Regions from separate parts of the Streptomyces sp. CA-146814 genome, predicted to be linked through region 2. Evidence: riboswitches for the same ligand, from Rfam matches in the RefSeq annotation. Region 2 holds a riboswitch; each other region holds the start of a gene.
What was found. A riboswitch is a leader RNA that binds a small molecule or an ion and turns the genes downstream of it on or off. The one in region 2 is predicted to bind cobalamin.
Positions count from the first base shown of each region.

Region 1: it holds a riboswitch for cobalamin, as region 2 does, so the genes downstream of both, metE (5-methyltetrahydropteroyltriglutamate--homocysteine S-methyltransferase) here and ACQP09_RS24505 (ribonucleoside-diphosphate reductase subunit alpha) in region 2, are expected to answer to the same signal.
Region 3: it holds a riboswitch for cobalamin, as region 2 does, so the genes downstream of both, ACQP09_RS11515 (ABC transporter substrate-binding protein) here and ACQP09_RS24505 (ribonucleoside-diphosphate reductase subunit alpha) in region 2, are expected to answer to the same signal.

Region 1 covers NZ_CP192068.1:6,914,214-6,922,059, reverse strand. The annotation lists gene ACQP09_RS30570 (electron transfer flavoprotein subunit alpha/FixB family protein) at 1-612, shown strand, start outside; gene ACQP09_RS30565 (lysine N(6)-hydroxylase/L-ornithine N(5)-oxygenase family protein) at 679-2,067, opposite strand; gene ACQP09_RS30560 (pyridoxal phosphate-dependent decarboxylase family protein) at 2,105-3,598, opposite strand; gene metE (5-methyltetrahydropteroyltriglutamate--homocysteine S-methyltransferase) at 3,839-6,163, opposite strand; cobalamin riboswitch at 6,338-6,527, opposite strand; gene ACQP09_RS30550 (hypothetical protein) at 6,996-7,193, shown strand; gene cobF (precorrin-6A synthase (deacetylating)) at 7,311-7,846, opposite strand, start outside.
Region 2 covers NZ_CP192068.1:5,434,003-5,441,848, forward strand. The annotation lists gene ACQP09_RS24485 (ABC transporter permease) at 1-221, opposite strand, end outside; gene ACQP09_RS24490 (ABC transporter permease) at 228-1,052, opposite strand; gene ACQP09_RS24495 (ABC transporter ATP-binding protein) at 1,076-2,047, opposite strand; gene ACQP09_RS24500 (ribonucleotide-diphosphate reductase subunit beta) at 2,275-3,294, opposite strand; gene ACQP09_RS24505 (ribonucleoside-diphosphate reductase subunit alpha) at 3,294-5,708, opposite strand; cobalamin riboswitch at 5,843-5,964, opposite strand; gene ACQP09_RS24510 (GNAT family N-acetyltransferase) at 6,029-6,538, opposite strand; gene ACQP09_RS24515 (hypothetical protein) at 6,538-7,221, opposite strand; gene ACQP09_RS24520 (YbdD/YjiX family protein) at 7,355-7,558, opposite strand; gene ACQP09_RS24525 (carbon starvation CstA family protein) at 7,629-7,846, opposite strand, start outside.
Region 3 covers NZ_CP192068.1:2,601,864-2,609,709, reverse strand. The annotation lists gene ACQP09_RS11545 (isochorismatase family protein) at 1-2, opposite strand, end outside; gene ACQP09_RS11540 (nicotinate phosphoribosyltransferase) at 183-1,526, opposite strand; gene clpS (ATP-dependent Clp protease adapter ClpS) at 1,606-1,923, shown strand; gene ACQP09_RS11530 (DUF2017 domain-containing protein) at 1,979-2,590, shown strand; gene ACQP09_RS11525 (amino acid permease) at 2,936-4,381, shown strand; gene ACQP09_RS11520 (Mov34/MPN/PAD-1 family protein) at 4,598-5,020, shown strand; cobalamin riboswitch at 5,050-5,227, shown strand; gene ACQP09_RS11515 (ABC transporter substrate-binding protein) at 5,267-6,262, shown strand; gene ACQP09_RS11510 (FecCD family ABC transporter permease) at 6,259-7,299, shown strand; gene ACQP09_RS11505 (ABC transporter ATP-binding protein) at 7,361-7,846, shown strand, end outside.

The sequences.
Region 1 (7,846 bases), 1.5 Mb from region 2:
CTGGAGGCCGACGCCAAGGGCCCCGTCGCCACGCAGGCGGCGTTCGCCGCCTCCTACACCACCCGCTCCCGTGTTTCGCGGGGTGTCCCGGTCATCACGGTCAAGCCGAACTCCGCCCCGGTCGAGCCCGTTGCCGCGGCCGGCACGGTCGAGGCCCTGTCGGTGTCGTTCAGTGAGGGTGCCACGGGCACGAAGGTGACGGGGCGGACGCCGCGTGAGTCGACCGGGCGCCCGGAGCTGACCGAGGCCGCGATCGTGGTCTCCGGCGGCCGTGGTGTCGGTGGTGGGGAGAACTTCCCGCTCATCGAGGCGCTGGCCGACTCTCTGGGCGCGGCGGTGGGTGCCTCGCGTGCCGCGGTCGACGCGGGCTGGTACCCGCACACCTCCCAGGTCGGCCAGACGGGTAAGTCCGTCTCGCCGCAGCTGTACATCGCCTCGGGTATCTCCGGTGCGATCCAGCACCGGGCCGGTATGCAGACCTCGAAGACGATCGTCGCGATCAACAAGGACGCCGAGGCCCCGATCTTCGACCTCGTCGACTACGGCGTCGTCGGCGACCTCTTCACCGTCGTGCCCCAGCTCACCGACGAGGTCAACGCCCGCAAGGCCTGACCACCCCCGACACAACACCCCCGCTCCGGGCCGCACGGTGAACCCACCGCGCGGCCCGGAGCCGTATCACCGCCGCTCTTCCGCTATCCGCCCCGGCATCCCGCTCCGCTCCTCCGCCGCGCCAAGTCCGAACGTGGTGAAGGCGGTCCGGTCCGGCAGCGGGTAAGTCTCCTTGCCCGTCAGCGCGTTGATGATGACGGCGGAACGCCAGGCGGCCAGACCCAGGTCCGGCGCGCCGACCCCGTGCGTGTGCCGCTCCGCGTTCTGCACGAAGACCGAGCCGTCGATCTCCGGTGCCAGGACCAGCCGTTGGGCCTCGTCGACCTGCGGCCGTCCGGCACCGTCGCGGACGATGTACGGATCCAGAGCGGCGAGCAGCGTGTCGACCGGGCGCTCCCGGTAGCCGGTGGCGAGGACCACCGCGTCCGTGGCGAGCCGGCCCCGGGTCTCCTGCTGGCCGTGTTCCACGACCAGTTCGATGCGGCCGCCGCCCGTGACCGAGGCGCCGGTGACCTCGATGCCGGGGGTGAGGGTCACATCGGGCCAGTCACCGCCGAGGCTGCGCCGGTACAGCTCGTCGTGGATGTCCCCGAGCGTGTCCCCGCTGACGCCCTTGTACAGCTGCCACTGGCTGGGCAGCAGCCGGTCCCGGGTGGCCTGCGGGAGCCCGTGGAAGTAGCGGGTGTAGTCCGGGGTGAACTGCTCCAGCCCGATCTTGCTGTACTCCATGGGCGCGAAGGCCGGGGTACGGGCGAGCCAGGTCAGCCCTTCCGCCCCTTCCGGCCTCAACCTCAGCAGATCCAAGAGGACTTCGGCGCCCGACTGTCCCGAGCCGACGACCGTGACATGCCGGGCGGCGAGCAGCCGGTCCCGCTGGGCGAGGTAGTCGGCGGAGTGCAGGACGAGCGGTACGGGGTCGGCGGCCAGGGCCCTCAGCGGCTCGGGGACGTACGGCGCGGTGCCGACACCGAGCGCGAGGTTACGGGCGCGGGTCAGCCCGCTCCCGAGGCTCTCGCCGTCCGGGCCGAGCCGGGTGAAGTCGACGGCGAACGTCCTCTCGCCCGTGTCCCAGGCGATGGCGTCGACGCGGTGGCCGAAGTGGGTGGAGGGCAGTTCGGTGCTCACCCAGCGCAGGTAGTTGTCGAAGTCGGAGCGGTGGATGTGGAAACGCTCGGCGAAGTAGAACGGGAAGAGCCTGCGCCGCGTCTTGAGGTAATTGAGGTAGCACCAAGGGCTGGTCGGCTCCACCAGGCTCACCAGGTCGGCCAGGAAGGGGACTTGGAGCGTCGCTCCTTCGATGAGCAGTCCCGGGTGCCAGTGGAAGGCAGTGCGCTGTTCGTGGAAGGCGGTGCGCAGGCCGGGTACGCCGTCGGCGAGGGCGGCGAGCGAGAGGTTGAAGGGCCCTGCGCCCACCCCCAGCAGATCGAGGGGCGGTGTTCGCGGTCCGGGCGTCATCGGATTCCTCCCACGTGGTTCGTGCGCGTCGGCAACGTCATGGCGACAGCCTTTCCGCCGCCGGGGCGTCGGTACCGCCGGGGCCGCTCTCTTCGGCCGCCGCCCGCCGAGCCGCCACCTCCACCAGGTCGAGCAGCGGCAGCAGGTCGGCCGTCGCGGCGGCCGGGTGCAGCAGCGTGGCCTTCAGCCAGAGCCGGCACCGCCCGTCGCCGTCCTCGGCCACCGCTCGTCCGAGGACGGCCCGGCCGTCCATGAGCAGCGTGCGGCGGACCTCGGCGACGACGGCGTCCCCGGCCTCCGCTTCCAGCTCGTCGGCCACCACCGGCCGGAACAGCACGGTGCTGATCCCGATCGCGCCGGGCCGGCGGCGCAGTGCGGGCCGGGCGTCGACGGCCCGGCCGAACTCCTCCGCCGTACGTACGCAGCGCTCGACCAGTTCGCTCAGTCCACGGCGGCCGAGCGCCCGGAAGGTGACCGCGATCTTCAGTGCGTCGGGGCGCCGGGTCGTACGGATCGAGCGGCCGAGCAGGTCGGGGAGGCCGGCCTCGGTGTCGTCGTCGGCGTTGAGGTAGTCGGTGCGCAGGGAGAGCGGCGCGAGCAGGGCGGTGTCCGCGACGGCCAGCACTCCGGCGGCGACCGGCTGCCAGCCGAGTTTGTGCAGGTCGAACGTTACGGAGACCGCCCGATCGAGCCCCGCCAGCCGGGGCGCCAGGTGCTCGCTGAAGAGCAGGGGCCCGCCGTACGCCGCGTCCACGTGGAGTTCGGCTCCGTACCGGTCGACGATGCCGGCGATCTCGGGAAGCGGGTCGATGCGCCCCTCGTCCGTGGTCCCGGCGGTGGCGACGACCAGGACCGGGCCGCCGCCGAGCCCGGCCAGGGCGCGGTCGAGGTCGGCGGGGTCGATCCGGCCGTCGTGGCAGGCGACCTGGGTCGGGGCGGGCAGGCCGAGCATCCAGGCGGCGCGGTGGACGCTGTGGTGGGCGTTGGCGCCGGTCACCACCCGGAGAAGGGCGGGCGCCGCGCGTTCGCGGGCGAGGAGCAGCGCGACCAGGTTGGACTCGGTGCCGCCGCTGGTGATGAGCGCGTCGGGTGCGGGAGCGTCCGGGTGGACGAGCCGGGCCAAGGCGGCCGTGGTCAGCTCCTCGATCACTCCGGCCGCGGGCGCCTGGTCCCAGGAGTCCATCGACGGGTTGAGCGCCGCCCCGGCCAGCTCCGCCGCGACCGCCACGGCCAGCGGCGGGCAGTGCAGATGGGCGACGCACGCGGGATCGGCCGGATCGGCGGCACCCTCGGCCACCGCTCGTACGAGGTCCGCGAGCGCGGCCTCGGCCCCGATGCCCTCCTCGGGCAGCACCGGGGCGGCCAGGGCGGTGGTCCGCCGGGCCACGGCGTCCGGGCCTCCGGCGGGCAGCGGCCCGCCTCGGGCGCGGGCGGCGGACTCCAACGTGTCCAGGACGACCGAGGTGAGGGCACGCAGGTGGCCGGGTCCGTCGACACCGCCCGCGAGGAGGCCCCCCGTACCGGCACTCACACCGCACGCTCCAGGCGGAGTTCGGCGGACAGCAGGTCCTGAGCACGCTCCATGGCGAAGCCCTTCGATCGGAGTGCAAGATCCACCACCGGGATTCGCTGGTTAGGCTAACCTAACTCTTCCGCCGATGAAGAACGCACTCCGGCCGCCCGGGTCTCCGAACCGGCCTGCCCCCGAACCGGGTCGAGGCCGCTCAGGCCGGTACGGGAGCGGCGGTGGCCGCTCCCGTACCGGGCCGGATCACGCCGCTTCGGTGGGCAGCTCCGCGCGGATCTCCCGCGCGGCGGCGACCAGGTTCTCCAGGGAGGCCCGGGTCTCGGGCCAACCGCGGGTCTTCAGGCCGCAGTCGGGGTTCACCCACAGCCGCTCGGCCGGGATGGCCTCAAGTCCCTTGCGCAGCAGGGCCGCTGCCTCCTCGGTGCTGGGGATGCGCGGGGAGTGGATGTCGTAGACGCTGGGTCCGGCCTCGCGCGGGTAGCCGTGGGTGGCCAGTTCGCGGGCGACCTGCATGTGCGAGCGGGCGGCCTCCAGGCTGATGACGTCGGCGTCGAGGTCGTCGATGGCCTGGACGATGTCGCCGAACTCCGCGTAGCACATGTGCGTGTGGATCTGCGTGTCCGGCCGCACGCCGGAGGTGGCGAGCCGGAAGGACTCCGTAGCCCATTCCAGGTACGCCGCGTGCTCGGCGGCCCGCAGCGGCAGCGTCTCACGCAGCGCCGGCTCGTCGACCTGGATCACCGAAGTGCCGTTCGCCTCCAGGTCGTCGACCTCGTCCCGCAGGGCGAGCGCCACTTGGCGGGCGGTCTCGCCGAGCGGCTGGTCGTCGCGGACGAAGGACCAGGCGAGCATGGTGACCGGGCCGGTGAGCATGCCCTTGACCGGGCGCTGGGTGAGCGACTGCGCGTACGCCGTCCAGCGCACCGTCATCGGCTCGGGGCGCGAGATGTCCCCGGCGAGGACCGGCGGCCGGACGTAGCGGGTGCCGTACGACTGGACCCAGCCGTGCTGGGTGGCGAGATAGCCGGTGAGCTGCTCGGCGAAGTACTGCACCATGTCGTTGCGTTCGGGCTCACCGTGGACCAGGACGTCGATCCCGGCCTTCTCCTGGAAGGAGAGGACCTCGCGGATCTCGTCCTTGATGCGCTCCTCGTAGCCGGCCTCGTCGATCCGGCCGGCCCGCAGGTCGGCGCGGGCGGTGCGCAGTTCGGTGGTCTGCGGGAACGAGCCGATGGTGGTGGTCGGCAGCAGCGGCAGACCGAGGTGGGCGCGCTGGGCGAGGGTCCGTTCGGCGTACGGCTGGGAGCGGCGTCCGTCGGCTTCGGTGATGGCCGCCGTACGGGCCCGGACGGCCGGGTCGCGGGTGATGACGGCGTCGGTACGGGAGGCCAGGTCGGCCCGGTTGGCGGCGAGTTCGGCGGTGATGGCCTCGGTGCCGGCGGTCAGGCCGCGCGCCAGGACGACGATCTCCTCGGTCTTCTGCCGGGCGAAGGCGAGCCAGCGGGCGACTTCCGGGTCGATGTCCTGCTCGGCCCGGGCGTCGAGCGGGACGTGCAGGAGGGAGGAGGAGGCGGAGACGTCGACGTGGTCCGCGAGGCCGAGGAGCGTGCCGAGGGTGGCGAGCGACTTCTCGTAGTCGTTGATCCAGATGTTGCGGCCGTTGACGACGCCCGCGACCAGCCGCTTGCCGGGCAGTCCGCCGGCCGCCGCGAGGTCGGCGAGGTTGCCTGCGCCCGACTCGGTGAAGTCCAGCGCGAGCCCCTCCACCGGCGACTTGGCGAGCACCGGCAGCGCCTCGCCGAGCCGCCCGAAGTAGGAGGCGACCAGCAGCTTGGAGCGGTCGGTGAGACCGCCGAGCTCGCGGTAGGTGCGGGCGGCGGCGTTCAGCTCGGCCGGGGTGCGGTCCTGGACGAGGGCGGGCTCGTCGAGCTGCACCCACTCGGCGCCCGCGGCCCGGAGGTCGGCGAGGACTTCGGCGTACACGGGCAGGAGCCGGTCGAGGAGGGTCAGCGGCTCGAAGTCGGCGGCGACACCGGGGGCCGCCTTGGCGAGCAGGAGGTAGGTGACGGGCCCGACGAGGACCGGGCGCGGGGTGTGGCCGAGCGCGAGGGCTTCCTTCAACTCGGCGACCTGCTTGGCGGAGTCGGCGGTGAACACCGTGTCCGGGCCCAACTCGGGCACCAGGTAGTGATAGTTGGTGTCGAACCACTTGGTCATCTCCAGCGGCGCCACCTCCTGTGTGCCACGGGCCATGGCGAAGTAGCCGTCGAGGGCGTCCGCTTCGACCGCCTCGCGGTGCCGCTCGGGGACAGCGCCGACCATGACACTGGTGTCCAGGACGTGGTCGTAGTACGAGAAGTCACCGGTCGGCACCTCGTGGACTCCGGCCTCGGCGAGCTGCTGCCAGGTTCCCCCGCGCAGTTCGGCGGCGGTCCTGCGGAGGGTGTCCGCGTCGACGCGGCCCTTCCAGTAGCCCTCGATGGCCTTCTTCAGTTCACGGTTCCGACCCTGGCGGGGGTAGCCGTACACGGTGGCCCGTGCTGCCGCGGCTGCGGGCTTCGCTGTCACGTGACTCTCCTTCGCGAGCATGTCTCCAGCTGCTCCCGGGACGGGACGCGGACGCGAAGGGGTGACGAAATCGGGCGGGAATACGACACGTTGACCGTGTCCGTCCGCCTGACGGTTACGCCGACCCGCCCACGAGGTCACCGGGAACTCCGCACACGAACGGTCGCGTGCGGGCAACGGGCAGGTCTTCGGACTCGCGGGCACGTCTGCCGGGGCAGATACCTACTGGCCGTCGCTTCCCAGACCCGGCCGGGTCCAGTGCGTATGACGGCGGTCGTTCCCGCTCACCGCTGCGGGGCAGTCCCGGATTCCCACCGGGTTCCCTCTTACGACACCCTGTCTGGCGGACAGGGCGAACCAGCTGCACCGGCCACCCTAAGCGGACGGCCGCCGGGCGCACACCGTTGTTCACTCTTCGGACGGTGATATGAGACACGGGCTCCGGACGGGCACCGAGTGCACGCCGGATGAGCCCCGGACGGGCTCCGAACGGGTGACGTCGGGCAGCGGAAGGGCCCCCGCACCAATCCGCCCCGGCAGGCGGCGCCGAATGGTCAGCACAGGGGCGCGGAGCGGGCGCTCCTGCATCACTGCCCGGGACCGGATCCGGCATCCTGGCACGATCCGGCCCCGGGCAGCCCCGCTCCCCTCCGCGCACCCCGTTCCGCCGTTCTTCTCCGGTTCGCTGACTTCCGGTCAGGTCGTGGGGGCATGGTGACTCAGATGTAACCGAATGGCGTAGGCGAACCGGAACCACAGAGCGTCACAGGCCGTTCTTCTTGCCAATACACGGCCGCCGACCCGCGGCGGCGACGAGCGAGGGAAGCGCTATATGAAGAAGACAGTCGGGTGGGCCCAGGACGGCGACGACTGGACGATCACGGTGAACGGCACTCTGTACCGGGCCGTCGAGCGGCCCACCGACGGGCGCGTGCACAACTATCTGGTGCGGGGCAACGACCTGACCGCCGAGTGCCCGAGCCTCGGTCACGGGCTGGGAGTGATCCGGGCGCACGAGTCCCGGAGCTGACCTCCGGCCGGGTACGACGGCGAGGTGCGGCGGCCGCTCGCGCCTCGACGCGACCCGCCGCCCTGTGTCACGTCACCCGCCCACCTGTCCGGGCCCCCGCTCGCGGGCCGGGGCCCGTCAGCTGTCCGTGCCGCCTGGGCTCTCCGTACCCTGGGCGCCCTCCGGCCGGTGGCGCAGCAGGTAGGTGTCCATGATCCAGCCGTGCCGTTCGCGGGCCTCGGCGCGCACGCGGCTGATCCGTTCGGCGACCTCGTCGAGCGGTCCGGAGACCAGGAGCTCGTCCGGGGTGCCGATGTAGGCGCCCCAGTAGATCCACAGGCCCCGGCCCGTCAGATGGGTGAAGCTCTCGTGGCCGTCGAGCATGACCACGATGTCGCCGTCGTCGTCCGGGAACCCCTCGGCGAGGCGTCGGCCCGGGGTGATGTGGACGGGGCGGCCGACCTGGTTCAGCGAGGTGCGGTGGCGGGCGGCGAGCGCCGAGACGCTGCTGATCCCGGGGACCACCTCATGGCCGAATTCCACCGTGCCACGGGCCTGGATGTCCTCCAGGATCGCGAGCGTGCTGTCGTACAGGGACGGGTCGCCCCACACCAGGAACGCCCCGCACTCCCCCGGCGCCAGCTCCTCGATGATCAGGCGTTCGCAGATGTCGG
Region 2 (7,846 bases):
AGGCCGTGGGCGGTGAGCCTCATCCCGTAAAGGAAGGCGATCTCCCCCAGCCCCCAGCCGCCGACCTGCCCGAAGCGGTCCAGCACCGCCCAGATGAAGGCCAGCCCGACGCCCTGGTAGAACAGGCCGCCGATGATGTTGATGAACAGGTTCCCCCGGTACTGGAACTCGGCCCGGAACGCCGCACCGGCCAGCAGCAGATAGACACGTGGACCTCGCATCGCCCCTCAGCCTCCCTGCGACATGACGCGGCGCCGGGCGCGCGACCAGACGAACGCGGCCAGTGTGCCGAGCGCGCCGATCCAGGCGAGCTGGACCCCGAGGGCCGCGACGATGGCCAGGCCCTCGATCTGGCCCAGGTAGAGGGCCGCGGGGGTGTACGCGGTGGCCTGGAAGGGCAGCCATTCAGCGGCCGCCCTGATCGGTCCTGGCATGAACCACAACGGGACCAGGGTCCCGGAGAAGAACTGCGCCACGAAGCGGTAGGCCATGAGGGCGCCGCTCACCTCCAGGGTCCAGAAGGAGACCATGCCGAGCAGCAGTCCGAGCAGCTGGTTCACGAGCAGCGCGCCGATCAGCGCCACCGGGTAGGCGAACCCGGCGGCCGCCGAGGCGGGTGCCTGGCCCGCGCCGATCAGCAGCGCGAACGGCAGCGCCACCAGCAGGACCGGGACCGCGGCCGACGCCCACCCGAGCTGGCCGGAGAGCATCTGGCCGGGAAAGCCGACGGGCCGCAGCAGGTCCACGGCGACCTTGCCCTCCCGTACCCGCTGGTCGATGGGGGAGGACCGCCACGGGCTGACGAGCTGGTACTGGAGCGTCGTCAGCGTCGCGTACGCCGTCATGGTGGTGAGGCTGAGTCCGTCCACCTCCGCCCGGCCGTCGTAGAGGGCTTTCCAGACCACCGTCAGCAGCCAGATCTGGAGGAGCATCATCGCGAAGGACGACAGATAGGCCGTGCGGTAGGTGAGGGCGGCGCGGAACTCCATCCGGGCACAGGCCAGATAAGCCTGGAGCGGCCTGCTGAGTGGCTCCTTCGTGGTCGTCCTCATCGTGGGGACCGTCGTCGGCGCGGTCATCCGCGGTCCGCGTAGATCCGGTGGATGACGCTCTCCAGTTCGGGTTCCACGATCGAGAGGTCGGTCACCCGGTGCTGCGCCAGCACCGCGGCCACCAGTTCGGCGGGCGGGGTGCGTACGGGGTCGAAGCGCAGCCACACCTTGCCGTCCTCCCGGCGGACGACCTCCGCGCCTTCGACGCTCTCCAGCCGGTCGGTCTGCACGACGAGTTCGCGGTGCGGCGCGTAGCGGGTCTTCAGCTTGCCCACCGCGCCGTCGTAGGCGACCCTGCCGTGGTCGATGAGGATGATCCGGTCGCAGAGTTCCTCGACGTCGTCGAGATCGTGGGTGGTGAGGACGACCGTGGTGCCCGATTCCCGGTTCAGCTCCCCGACGAAGGTGCGTATCCGCTCCTTGGCGATGACGTCGAGTCCGACGGTCGGCTCGTCCAGGTAGAGGATGTCCGGGTCGTAGAGCATCGCGGCGGCGAGGTCGCCGCGCATCCGCTGGCCCAGGGAGAGCTGGCGGACGGGGGTGTCGAGGAACGGGCCGAGGTCGAGCACCTCGCTGAACTGCCGCTGCCTCTCGCGGAACCGGGCCTCGGGCACGTCGTAGAGGCGGCTGATCAGCCAGAGCGAGTCGCGCAGCGGCAGGTCCCACCAGAGCTGGCTGCGCTGGCCGAAGACCACGCCTATCCGGCGGGCGTTGCGGGACCGGTCCCGCCAGGGCGTGGCACCGGCGACCGTGACCGTGCCGGAGGTGGGGACGAGGATGCCGGTGAGCATCTTGATGGTGGTGGACTTCCCCGCGCCGTTGGGGCCGAGATAGCCGACCATCTCGCCCTGCTGGACCGTGAAGTTGACGCCGTCGACGGCACGCTTGACGGTCTGCTCACGGGTCAGGAGTGTGCGGATGCCGGCGAATCTGCCTTCCTGCCGTGTGGGTCGGCTGAACTCCTTGACGAGGTCTGCCACTTCGATGACGGGCATGTGCGCCTCTCCTGGAGCGGGCCGGGCCCGGTCGGACGTGATCGATGTGAGAGTGTGCACGCCAAGACTTGGTCTAGTCCAAATGTTTTTCCGTTCGGCCGGTCCTCGTCATGCCGTGAGGGGACGCGGAAGGCCCCACCGCGCTCGGCACGGTGGGGCCTTCTGCTGTACGAAGTCCGGAAAGGGTTCCGGGGGGTACGGAGCCCGGAAAGGGTTCCGGAAAGGGCCTAGAAGTCGTCGTCGAACCCGACCGAGCCCTCCACCGCCACCTGGTAGGCGGACGGGCGGCGCTCGAAGAAGTTCGTCAGCTCCTGGACGCCCTGCAGCTCCATGAAGGAGAACGGGTTCTCGGAGCCGTACACCGTCGGGAAGCCCAGGCGGGCGAGCCGCTGGTCGGCGACGCACTCCAGGTACTGGCGCATCGACTCGGTGTTCATGCCCGGCAGGCCCTCGCCGCACAGGTCGCGGCCGAACTGGAGCTCCGCCTCGACGGCCTCCTTCAGCATGTCGGTGACCTGCTGCTGGAGCGCGTCGTCGAAGAGCTCCGGCTCCTCCTTGCGGACGGTGTCCACGACCTCGAACGCGAAGTTCATGTGCATCGTCTCGTCGCGGAACACCCAGTTGGTGCCCGTGGCGAGGCCGTGCAGCAGGCCGCGCGAGCGGAACCAGTACACGTACGCGAACGCCCCGTAGAAGAACAGCCCCTCGATGCAGGCCGCGAAGCAGATCAGGTTCAGCAGGAAGCGGCGGCGGTCGGCCTTCGTCTCCAGCCGGTCGATCTTCTCGACCGAGTCCATCCACTTGAAGCAGAACTGCGCCTTCTCGCGGATCGACGGGATCTCCTCGACCGCGTCGAACGCCGCCGCCCGGTCGTCCGGGTCGGGCAGATAGGTGTCCAGCAGCGTCAGATAGAACTGGACGTGCACGGCCTCCTCGAAGAGCTGCCGCGACAGGTACAGCCGCGCCTCGGGGGAGTTGATGTGCTTGTACAGCGTCAGCACGAGGTTGTTCGAGACGATCGAGTCGCCCGTCGCGAAGAACGCCACGAGCCGGCCGATCATGTGCTGCTCACCCGGCGACAGCTTCGCGAGGTCGGCGACGTCCGAGTGGAGGTCGACCTCCTCGACGGTCCAGGTGTTCTTGATCGCGTCCCGGTAGCGCTCGTAGAAGTCCGGGTAGCGCATGGGACGCAGGGTCAGCTCGAATCCCGGGTCGAGCAGGTTCTTCTCTTCGTTCGTGGTGCTCATTACTGGCAGGCCTCGCAGGACTCGGGGTTCTCAAGAGAGCAGGCGATGGCGTCCGCGTCGGGAGCCGACGCCTGCTGTACGGGAATGGGGGCGGCGGCCGACGCCTGACCGGACGCGGCACGGGCGATCCGGGTCGCCGGGCGCGAACGCAGGTAGTACGTCGTCTTCAGCCCCTGCTTCCAGGCGTACGCGTACATCGAGGAGAGCTTGCCGATCGTCGGCGTCTCCAGGAACAGGTTGAGCGACTGGCTCTGGTCGAGGAACGGCGTACGGGCCGCCGCCATGTCGATCAGGCCGCGCTGCGGGATCTCCCACGCCGTGCGGTACAGCGCCCGCACGTCCTCAGGGATCCAGGCGAAGCCCTGCACCGAGCCGCTGGCCTCGCGCAGCGCCTCACGGGTGCGGGCGTCCCACACGCCGAGCTTCTTCAGCTCGTCCACCAGGTAGCCGTTGACCTGGAGGAACTCACCGCTGAGCGTCTCGCGCTTGAACAGGTTGGAGACCTGCGGCTCGATGCACTCGTACACACCGGCGATCGAGGCGATCGTGGCGGTCGGCGCGATGGCGAGCAGCAGCGAGTTGCGCATACCGGTCTTCGCGACCCGGGCGCGCAGCGCGTCCCAGCGCTCCGGCCAGTTCAGCTCGGTGTCGTAGTGGTCGGGGTGCAGCACACCGCGCGCGGCACGCGTCTCCGACCACGCGGGCAGCGGGCCCGAGCGCTCGGCGAGGTCGCAGGACGCCTCGTACGCGGCCAGCATGATGCGCTCGGAGATCTTCGTCGAGAGCGCGCGGGCCTGCGGCGAGTCGAACGGCAGGCGCAGCTGGAAGAAGACGTCCTGGAGGCCCATCGCGCCCAGACCGACCGGCCGCCAGAGGGAGTTGGAGTTCCCGGCCTGCTCGGTCGGGTAGAAGTTGATGTCGACGACCCGGTCGAGGAAGGTCACGGCCGTACGGACCGTGGAGTCCAGGCGCTCCCAGTCGATCGAGCCGTTCGCCACGAAGGCGCCCAGGTTGACCGAGCCGAGGTTGCAGACGGCCGTCTCGCCGTCGTTGGTGACCTCCAGGATCTCCGTGCACAGGTTCGAGGAGTGCACGACCCGGCCCGGCTCGGCGGTCTGGTTCGCGGTCCGGTTGGAGGCGTCCTTGAACGTCATCCAGCCCTGGCCGGTCTGCGCGAGGGTCCGCATCATCCGGCCGTACAGCTCACGCGCCGGCATCGTCTTGCGGGCCAGGCCCTTGGCCTCGGCCGCGCGGTAGGCCGCGTCGAACTCGTCGCCCCACAGGTCCACCAGCTCGGGCACCTCGGCGGGCGAGAAGAGCGACCACTCGGTGTCCGCGTCGACCCGGCGCATGAACTCGTCCGGGATCCAGTGCGCCAGGTTCAGGTTGTGCGTACGCCGCTGGTCCTCACCGGTGTTGTCGCGGAGCTCCAGGAACTCCTCGATGTCCGCGTGCCAGGTCTCCAGGTAGACCGCCGCAGCGCCCTTGCGCCGGCCGCCCTGGTTCACCGCCGCCACCGAGGCGTCCAGCGTCTTCAGGAACGGCACGATGCCGTTGGAGTGCCCGTTGGTACCCCGGATCAGCGAACCACGGGCGCGGATACGGGAGTAGGAGAGGCCGATGCCGCCCGCGTGCTTCGAGAGGCGCGCCACCTGGTGGTAGCGGTCGTAGATCGAGTCCAGCTCGTCCTTGGGCGAGTCCAGCAGGTAGCAGGAGGACATCTGCGGGTGCCGGGTGCCGGAGTTGAAGAGCGTGGGGGAGGAGGGGAGGTAGTCCAGCTTGCTCATCAGCCCGTAGAGCGCGGCGACCTCGTCCAGCGCCCGCACCGACTCGTCCTCGGCCAGACCGGCGGCCACGCGCAGCATGAAGTGCTGCGGGGTCTCGATGACCTGGCGGGTGATCGGGTGGCGCAGCAGGTAGCGGCTGTGCAGCGTACGGAGACCGAAGTAGCCGAACCGGTCGTCCGCGCCCTCCGCCAGCGTCCGCTCCACCAGCGCGTCCAGCGCCTTCGCGTGCAGCTCCACGAAGGCGGCCGTGCGGTCCGCGATCAGCCCCTCGCGGTGGCCCACGGCGACCGAGGCGGAGAAGGACGTGGCGCCCTGGCCCGCGGCCTCGTCGGCGATCGTACGGGTCAGCAGCCGGGCGGCGAGTTTGGAGTACGCCGGGTCCTCGGAGATCAGCCCCGCCGCCGCCTCGGTGGCCAGCGAGCGCAGCTCGGCCTCGTCGGAGCGGGCGTTGCGCCCGCGCAGCGCGGAGGCGGCGACCCGTCCGGGGTCGGTGTCGGGCAGATCGACGGTGAGGTCGGTGAGGGTCCGCAACAGGGCGGTCCCGGGTCCGTCGTTCGTGCCTTCGCCGGACGTGGTGGAGGCAGCGGATTCGGTGGCTGAAACCGGATCGGCGGGCGCGATGGTCACTGGGCTTTCCCTCGCTCGGCTGGGGGCCGGCGGCGAGCGGGGAAACCGGGCAGCACGATGCCCTTCAGGGCAGCACTGCTACGGCGTCCACCGGCCCATCCGCGAGGCCCGGACGTCTGGCGTCCGGTTCGGTCGAGCCGGACGCGCTGTCGACAGGTCTTCGGACTTCGGGTGTGCAAAGCACACTGATCACACCGTTGCGGGACAGTTCCGGATTCGCACCGGATTCCCCTGCGGCGACAGCGAGGTCGAGCATACATGTGGGGGCCGCCAGATGCTGCGGCCCCCACATGTTGTGTCGCGTCGATTTCATAAGCCCCTCAGGAGGCCGCCTCCAGCTCCAGCCGGAAGGTCATGAGGCGCAGGCCCGGCACCGGCTCCCAGTCCCGCTCAGGGGTCCGCAGAAAGCCGAGCCGACGGTAGATCCTATGGGCCGGGAGCATGGCCGGCTGCGTCGACAGCACCAGCCCCCGAACGCCTTCGGCGGACCGGGCCCGCTCGACGCACGCCCGTACGAGCGCCTCTCCCACGCCCCGTCCGCGCCCCGCGCGGGCCACGGCCAGCATCCGGAACTCGGCCTCGTCCGGACCGGAGATATCGCGCCACGGCGTGCCGGGAGCGGCATACGTCACACCACCGAGCACCACCCCGTCCGCGTCGAGCGCCACGAGCACCTCGGCCTCGGCCGCCCGCTGCTCCACCGCCCGCAGTTTCAGGAGGTACGGATCCTGCGGGCCGTCCAGCAGACCGTCACCGAGATACGCCTCGGCGATGATCCCGCCGAGCACGGCGTACTCGGCGGGCTCCGCCACTCTGATCGTCAGATCCATCAGCCACTCGCTCCCACCTCGTTGTCCGGCGCGCCGTCGCCCACCGGCGGCAGGTCGCCGCGCTCGACCGGCTGCTGCCCGGAGCCGTCCCCGGCGGGCGGCAGCACCCGGTCCAATTCGTGGTCGTCGGCGCGGTGGGCGGCCAGCGCCGCCGACCGCAGCGTCGCCCGGTCCACCTGCTCGCGCGCCCCGCTCACCGTGATCACGAGGCCGCCCTGCTCCTGGGCGTACGCGTGGTCCGACTCCGTGGCGCGGTACCACTGTTCGCCGTCCCGCTCGCACGTCACCAGGGCCTCCTGACCGCCGGCGGGCGCGGAGCCGTCCGTACAGTCGGCCACGGCGTGCGGGCGGCGCTCCACCGACAGCTGGAACATCCCGCCGTCCGGCGCGGTGTAGGAGCTGCCGAACCCGTCGTCACCGAGCACCCCGACCGACTGGCGCGCCAAGGCGTAGCCCGCGGCCTCGGTCACCCACACATGCTCCGCGACGAGCTGCACGGCGCTCGCCCGCGCCTCCAGCTCCGCCCGGTCGGGCGCCGGTTCGGCCGAGGAGCTCCGGTCCGCCGGCGACTTCGAGCCGGGCGCCGGCACGGTGCCGCAGCCCGTCGCCGCCGCCAGGGTCAGGGCCAGTGTCACGGTCAGGAGGAGGGGCCGGAGCCGGGGCGACCGGGAGCGCGATGTCATGGGCACATCCTTTCGTACGGTCACGGCTCCGCGCACCCGGGAAATCGAGCGGCGGCCGGGCGCGTCCACGGACGGCAGAAGGGGCCGCCGCGCCCCTGGGAGGGGTGCGGCGGCCCCGATCGGCCGACGGTGGTCAGCAGCAGCGGAAGCCCTCGCGGGGGTCCGCCTCGCGGGCGTCCGTGCGGCTGCGCTCGAAGGCGCGGCGGGTCATCACCGGCGCGTCCGGATCGTGCGACCGGGCGTGCGCCACGTAGCGGTCGTACGTCGCCTCGCCGGTCATCTCACGGACGTACCAGCGGATCCGCCCGGCCACCCGCCGTACGTCCGCGAGAGTCATGTCCGGCTCCGCACGCCGGGGGCCGTCACGCCCGGCTCCGTCACGCCCGGCTCCGTACGGTCCGCGCGGCTCATGTCCGGTTCCCCGTCGCCGCGGCCTCCTCCTTGCGCAGGCCGCCCTCGGGGCCGACACCGGCGGCGGCCAGTTCGGCCTTCTCCTCCTTGGTGGCGATGAGCGAGGCCGGGGCGACGAACTTGGACTGGACGAACGGCGTCTCGTGGAGCTTGACGCTCTCCGGGTCGCGGATGGCCTTATAGCAGACCCGGCCGGCGTCCACGAGCACCACGA
Region 3 (7,846 bases), 2.8 Mb from region 2:
ATGGCGGGTGTCCTTAGGTGGGGAGGGAGCGGAGATGTTCAACGTTCACGGGGATGCCAACGAGCGTAGAGACTAGGGCCTGACAATCAACCCCTACCCACTGGCGCCTATCCAGCCCGTGGGGCGCCCATTCCAGCCCGTCCGGCGCTTGAGGACGAAGCGACCGCCGGGCGCCCGAGGCCTCACACGTACTCCGTCCCGATCACCGGCTCCCCCCGGGACAACTGCATCGCCGACATGGGCAGCCCGGCCCGGGCAGAGACATGCCGCTCCCGAGCCGCCTCCAACGGCTCCCGAGCCACCACGACCCCACCCCGCACCAGCTCCACCAGCAGCTCCCGCCCCGCCAGCTCCTCCGGCACCGAACCGGTCCCGATCACCTCGGCCTCGGCCACGCCGCCCGCGTCGACCCGCCGCGCCGCCCACTTGCGACCGCCGACCGACGACTTCGCGCCCATCGACTTCTTCGCCACCGGCACCAGCGGAGCATCCGCATCCGCCTCCGCACCGGCCGCCCCACCGGCCCGCGCCACCAGCTTGTAGACCATCGAGCACGTGGGGTGCCCGCTCCCGGTGACCAGCTGCGTCCCGACCCCGTACGCGTCCACCGGCGCCGCCGCCAGCGAGGCGATCGCGTACTCGTCCAGGTCCGAGGTCACCACGATCTTCGTGCCCGTCGCCCCCAGCTCGTCCAGCTGCTGCCGCACCCGGTGCGCGACCAGCAGCAGGTCCCCGGAGTCGATCCGTACGGCACCGAGCTTCGGCCCCGCGATCTCCACCGCCGCCCGCACCGCCTCGGTCACGTCGTACGTGTCCACCAGCAGCGTCGTCCCGCGCCCCAGCGAGTCCACCTGCGCCCGGAACGCGTCCCGCTCGGTGTCGTGCAGCAGCGTGAAGGCGTGCGCGCTGGTGCCGACCGTCGGGATCCCGTACCGGAAGCCGGCCGCCAGGTCCGAGGTGGCGTCGAACCCGCCGACGTACGCCGCACGCGCCGAGGCCACCGCCGACAGCTCGTGCGTCCGCCGCGCCCCCATCTCGATCAGCCGCCGCCCACCGGCCGCCGCCGACATGCGTGAGGCGGCCGCCGCGATCGCGGAGTCGTGGTTGAGGATGGAGAGGATCACCGTCTCCAGCAGCACGCACTCCGCGAAGGAGCCTTCCACCCGCAGGATCGGCGAGCCCGGGAAGTACACCTCGCCCTCCGGGTAGCCCCAGATGTCGCCGCTGAAGCGGTATCCGGCCAGCCATTCGAGCGTCGGCTCGTCCACGATCCGCTGCTGGCGCAGGAAGCCGATCATCTCGTCGTCGAAGTGGAAGTTCTCCACCGCGTCCAGCACCCGCCCGGTGCCCGCGACGACCCCGTACCGCCGCCCCTCGGGCAGCCGGCGGGTGAACGCCTCGAAGACGGAGTGCCGGCCGGCGGTGCCCGCCTTGAGGGCCGCCTGCACCATGGTCAGCTCGTACTGGTCGGTGAAGAGCGCGGTCGACGGAACGCCGACCCGTCGCCCGAGGTCCGCTGAGTTCATGGCTGGGATGCTACCCCCTATTCGTCAAAGTGACGAGATGTGGGGTCCGTTTGTGCGCCGGGCCCGCCCGGGTGGCAGCATGGGACAGGTGAGCGTTGCTACCCCCGTAGAGATCGAACGTCCTGAATCCGCCGAGGAGACCTTCGCGGTCCCCGAACCGGACGTCCCGTGGGTGACGCTCGTCCACAACGACCCGGTCAACCTCATGAGCTACGTGACCTACGTCTTCCAGGCCTACTTCGGCTACTCCAAGGACAAGGCCCACAAGCTCATGCTCGACGTGCACCAGAAGGGCCGCGCCGTCGTCTCCAGCGGGAGCCGCGAGGAGATGGAGCGCGACGTCCAGGCCATGCACGGCTACGGACTGTGGGCCACCCTCACCCAGGACCGCAACTAGCGGCCTCGCCGCCGTACGCACCCCCCGCCCCGTACGACCCACCATCGGAGAATCCATGGCCGGCCATTTCGAGGCCACCCCCGGCGGCGGCGCGGCCGTCGCGCTCGACGAGGTCGAGATCTCGATCCTGCGCTCCCTCGCCGTACAGCTGCTCGAACTGATCGGCCCGGGCGACGAACCCGCCGACGGCGAGGACCCGCTCGCCGCACTCTTCGCCGAGGGCCCCAGCAAACCGCCGTCGGACCCGGCCCTGGCCCGCCTCTTCCCGGACGCGTACGGCGGCCCGGACGGCTCGGCCCCCGAGGAGAAGTCGGAGGAGGAGCTGCGGGAGCTGTCCGCCGAGTTCCGCCGCTTCACCGAGAACGACCTGCGCTCCCGCAAGCGCGAGGACGCCCTCGCGGTCGTCCGGACGCTCGACGCCCTGACGCCCGTCGGCGACGGCGGAGCCGTCCTCACCCTCACCGCCGTGGAGTGCCGCTCCTGGCTCGGCTCGCTCAACGACCTGCGCCTCACCATCGGCACCCGGCTGGAGGTCTCCGACGAGGACGAGGGCGAGGACGGTTCGCTCTACGGGCTCCCGGACAGCGACCCGCGCAAGCCGATGGTGATGGCCTACCTCTGGCTCGGCGCGCTCCAGGAAACGCTCGTCGAGACACTGATGCCGTAATCCCCGGACACCGATGCCGTAATCCCCCGGCCGCGATCGGCGAGGCGTCCGTGTTCGCTCAACGGACGCTCAGATCCGGGTAATGATCCCGCCAAGACATAAGCGCCATTCGTGGTGGATGGAGTTTCTTGTCCGCTTTTATCTGTGGGGTGCGCCACAGAATGTCCCATGGTGTTCTGTGACGTCCGTGATAAATCTTCACGATCGCCCGGGGACGCCACCCCTGTTCCCGGGGTCGCCACAAGCCGGCCGAACGCCGGTGGCACTCCATCCATATCCGGGGGGATCAGGACCTGATCCGCAGCCTTGACGGCGCGGATCGGCGTGGAGAAAGGCGCACCACACATGACATCGGCACAGGTCGACGAGGGACAGGCCGACAAGGGAAGGCCCGGCGCGGAAGCCGGCGAGGCCGAGACCGGTGGCGAGGGGTACCAGCGGGGTCTGGGCGCCCGTCAGATCCAGATGATCGCCATCGGCGGAGCCATCGGTACCGGGCTCTTCCTCGGCGCGGGCAAGGCGATCGACCGGGCCGGACCCAGCCTCATCCTGGCCTACGTCCTCGCGGGCCTGGTCATCTTCTTCATCATGCGGGCGCTGGGCGAACTCCTCATGTACCGGCCGGTCTCCGGCTCCTTCTCGGAGTACGCCCGCGAATTCATCGGGCCCTTCTTCGGATTCGTCACCGGCTGGACGTACTGGCTGTTCTGGGTCGTCACCGGAATCACCGAAGTCACCGCCGCCGCCACCTATATGACGTACTGGTGGGACATTCCGCAGTGGCTGTCCGCGCTCGTCTTCACCGTCATTCTCTACGGCGCCAACCTGATCTCCGTGAAGCTCTTCGGTGAGCTGGAGTTCTGGTTCTCCATGGTCAAGGTCACCGCGATCGTCGGCATGATCCTCATCTGCGCCGGCGTCCTGACCCTCGGCTTCTCCGACGCGGGCGACACCGCGACCGTCTCCAACCTCTGGAACGACGGCGGGTTCTTCCCGAACGGCGTCGGCGGCATGCTGATGACGCTCCAGATCGTCATGTTCGCCTTCCTCGCGGTCGAACTCGTCGGCGTCACGGCAGGGGAGTCCAAGGACCCGAAGACCGTGCTGCCCAAGGCCATCAACACCGTGCCGTGGCGCATCGCCGTCTTCTACGTCGGCGCGCTGATCATGATCCTGTCGGTCGTCCCGTGGTCCACCTTCAAGCCGGGCGTCTCGCCGTTCGTGAAGGCCTTCGAGGAGATGGGGCTCGGCATCGGCGCCGCCATCGTCAACTTCGTCGTCCTGACCGCGGCGCTCTCCTCCTGCAACTCCGGCATGTACTCCACCGGCCGTATGCTCCGCGACCTGGCCATGAACGGACAGGGCCCGCGCGCCTTCACCAGGCTGACGAAGAACGGCCTGCCGCTCGTCGGCACCACCTTCTCCGCGGCCCTGATGCTCGTCGGCGTCTGGATCAACTACCAGTGGCCGGGCGAGGCGTTCAACTACGTCGTCTCCTTCGCGACCATCTCCGGCATGTGGGCCTGGATCATGATCCTGATCAGCCAGATCCGCTACCGCCGCCTCGCCGACCAGGGCGTGGTCCCGCAGTCCTCGTTCAAGGCGCCGGGAGCCCCGTACACCAGCTGGTTCGCGCTCGCCTTCATCGGCATGGTCATCGTGATGATGGCGGTCGACACGGAGGCCAGGATCTCGCTCTACTGCGCCCCGCTCTGGGCGCTCGTCCTCGGCGTCTCCTACCTGGTGCTCAAGTCGCGCGACCCGGAGAACACCGCCTTCGCCAAGCGCTGACCCAGGCTTCACCCAGCACCGACCGCGAGGGCGGGCCGACGACCACGGCCCACCCCTTCGACCCCGAGGGCGGGCCCGGCGACCCCGGGCCCACGACCGGCCCTCCTCCCGGACGCCCCGGCCGCTCACCCTCCCCCCACGGCCCCGGCGTCCACCATGCGGGCCCTCCCGTACCACCCACCGGTACGCGAGGGCCCGCATGCCTATCCTGGCGCCATGCTGACCATCACCCAGGCGCTCCACGACCAGATCGTCGCCCACGCCCGCGCCGACCACCCCGACGAGGCGTGCGGCGTGGTGGCGGGACCGGCCGGGACCGGGCGCCCCGAGCGCTTCATCCCGATGCTCAACGCCGCCCGCTCGCCCACGTTCTACGAGTTCGACTCCGGCGACCTCCTCAAGCTGTACCGCGAGATGGACGACCGCGACGAGGAGCCCGTGATCATCTACCACTCGCACACCGCGACGGAGGCCTACCCCTCCCGCACCGACGTCACGTACGCCAACGAGCCCGGCGCCCACTACGTCCTGGTCTCCACCGCCGACACCGACGGCTCCGGCCCCTTCCAGTTCCGCTCGTACCGCATCGTGGACGGCGCGATCACCGAGGAAGACGTGCAGGTCGTCGCGGCGTACTGAGCGGTAGCGCGCCCTCCGGGGGCCCCGCCGACCCGCCGGACGGGTCTGGCACACTGCACCCCAGACCCGAACACAAGGCAGCGGGAACCAGGAAGCCGGTGCGAATCCGGCACGGTCCCGCCACTGTGACCAGGCCCCTTCCCGTACGGACTCCGTACGCGGACGGCGGCCCGGAAGCCAGGAACTGGCCCGCTGCCTTCTCCGCATCGACCAGGGGACGCGGAAATCCCCCGGAGAGGCCCCGCCATGTCCCGGCGCACCCCCGCGCTCATAGCCGCCGCCGTGCTGCTTCCGCTCGCCCTCACCGCCTGCTCCACCCCCGAGGGCGACGAGCCCACCGGGGACAAGGCCGCGGCGAAGAGCGATGGCTTCCCGTACACCGTCACCAACTGCGGTGTCACCACCACGTACAAGGCCCCGCCGAAGCGCGTGGTCACCATGAACCAGCACGTCACCGAGATCATGCTGGAGCTCGGCCTCACCAAGTCCCTCGTCGGCACCGCCTACCTCGACGACCAGGTGCTGCCGAAGTACGCGAAGGACTACGCCTCCGTCCCGGTGATCGCCAAGGAGTACCCCTCCTACGAGCAGGTCCTCGCCACCAACCCGGACTTCGTCTACGGCGGCTACAGCAGCGCCTTCACAGCGGGCGACGGCCGCGGCCGCGAGGCGTTCAAGAAGTCCGGCATCGAGACCCGGCTCAACACCGAGAGCTGCGCCAAGGCCGACACCCCGATGGAGACCCTCTACGAGGAGATCCGCGAGGTCGGCCGCACCTTCGGCGTCACCGACCGCGCCGAGGCCTGGATCAAGCAGGCCGAGGCCGACAACGCGGCGACCGCGAAGAAGCTGGCCGAGCTGAAGCCGCTCCCCGTCTTCGTCTACGACAGCGGCGACAAGACCGCGTTCACCGCGGGCGGCAAGGGCATCGGCAACGAGCTGATCAAGCGCGCCGGCGGCACCAACATCTTCGCCGACCTCGACAAGTCCTTCGGCGACGCCTCCTGGGAGAACGTGGTCGCCCGCAAGCCCGAGGCGATCGTGATCTACGACTACGGCTCCACCACCGTCGCCCAGAAGAAGAAGCGCCTCCTCGACGACCCGGCCCTCGCCGACGTCCCGGCCATCAAGAACAAGCGCTTCGCGGTGATGCCGCTCTCCGACGCGGTCCTCGGCGTGCGCGTCCCCGCCGCCGTCGAGAAGCTCGCGGCCCAGCTCCACCCGGCGGCCACCACCTCGTGACCTGCCGCACCTCCGCACCGCGGCGGCTGCTCCGCTACACCCTGGTCGTCGGCGTCCTCGCCGCCCTCCTCGCAGCCGCCGCGGTCGCCGCCCTCGCCCTCGGCTCCGTCCGCATCCCGCCCGGCCAGGTCATCGACATCCTGACCGGCCGGGCGGAGGCGAGCCCGTTCCGCACGATCGTCCTGGACGTCCGGCTGCCCCGGGTCCTGCTCGGCATCGTCGTCGGCGCCGGACTGGCCGTCATCGGCACGGTCCTCCAGGCGCTCGTACGGAACCAGCTCGCCGACCCGTTCCTCCTCGGCGTCTCCTCCGGCGCCTCCACCGGCGCGGTCCTGGTGATCGTCCTCGGCATCGGCGCCACCCTCGCCACCACCGTCACGATCCCGGCCGCGGCCTTCGCGGGCGCGCTGCTCTCGCTGCTCCTCGTCTACACGCTGGCGCGCGGCGGGGGAGGCCTCACCACCAACCGGCTCGTCCTCGCCGGAGTCGCCGTCTCCTACATCCTCTCCGCGCTCACCAGCCTGATCCTGGTCACCTCCGCCCGCGCCGACCACCTCCAGGAAGTCCTCTACTGGACGCTCGGCGGCCTCGGCGCGGCCCGCTGGGACATGCTCGCGCTGCCGACGATCACGCTGATCGCCGGTACGGCCGTACTCCTGACCCTCGCCCGGCCGCTCGACCTGCTCCTGGTGGGGGAGGAGGGCGCGACCGTCCTCGGCCTGGACACCGCCCGCTTCCGGGCCGCCGTCTTCGTGCTCGCCTCGCTGATGACCGGCGCGCTCGTCGCGTACAGCGGAGCGATCGGCTTCGTCGGCCTGATGGTCCCGCACATGGCCCGGATGGCGGTCGGCGCCTCGCACCGCGCGCTGCTGCCGGTGGTCGCGCTCGGCGGCGCGGTGTTCCTGGTCCTCGCCGACCTGGCCGCCCGGACGCTCGCGGCCCCGCAGGACATCCCGGTGGGCGTGCTCACGGCCCTCACCGGCGGCCCGTTCTTCCTGTGGATGCTGCGCCGCCGGCCGGAAGGAGCGCCGGCATGAGGCCCACTCCTGCCGGGAGCACCCGCATGACCCCCGTACGTACGCCCGAGGGAGCCCGCCCGTGACCACCCTGCGCACCGAGGCACTCTCGTACGGGACCGGCGAAGGCCGCCATCTGGTCGACGCGGTCGACCTCATCGCCGCCGACGGCGAGACCGTCGGCCTGGTCGGCCCCAACGGCAGCGGCAAGACCACGCTCCTGCGCTGCGTCTACGGCACCCTGCGCCCCACCCACGGCCGCGTCCTCCTCGACGGCGACGACCTCGCCACCCTCCCCGTGAAGGCCCGCGCCCAGCGCATCGCCACCGTCCCGCAGGAGAGCCACGCGGGCTTCGAACTCACCGTCGGCCAGGTCGTCGCGATGGGCCGCGCCCCGCACAAGCGGTTCTGGGAGGCCGACAACGCCGCCGACACCGCCCTGGTCACCGAGGCCCTCGACCGGGTCGGGATCGCCGCACTCGAACCCCGTACGTTCGCCTCCCTCTCCGGCGGCGAACGCCAACGCGCCCTGGTCGCCCGCGCGCTGGTCCAGCAGCCCGCGCTCGTC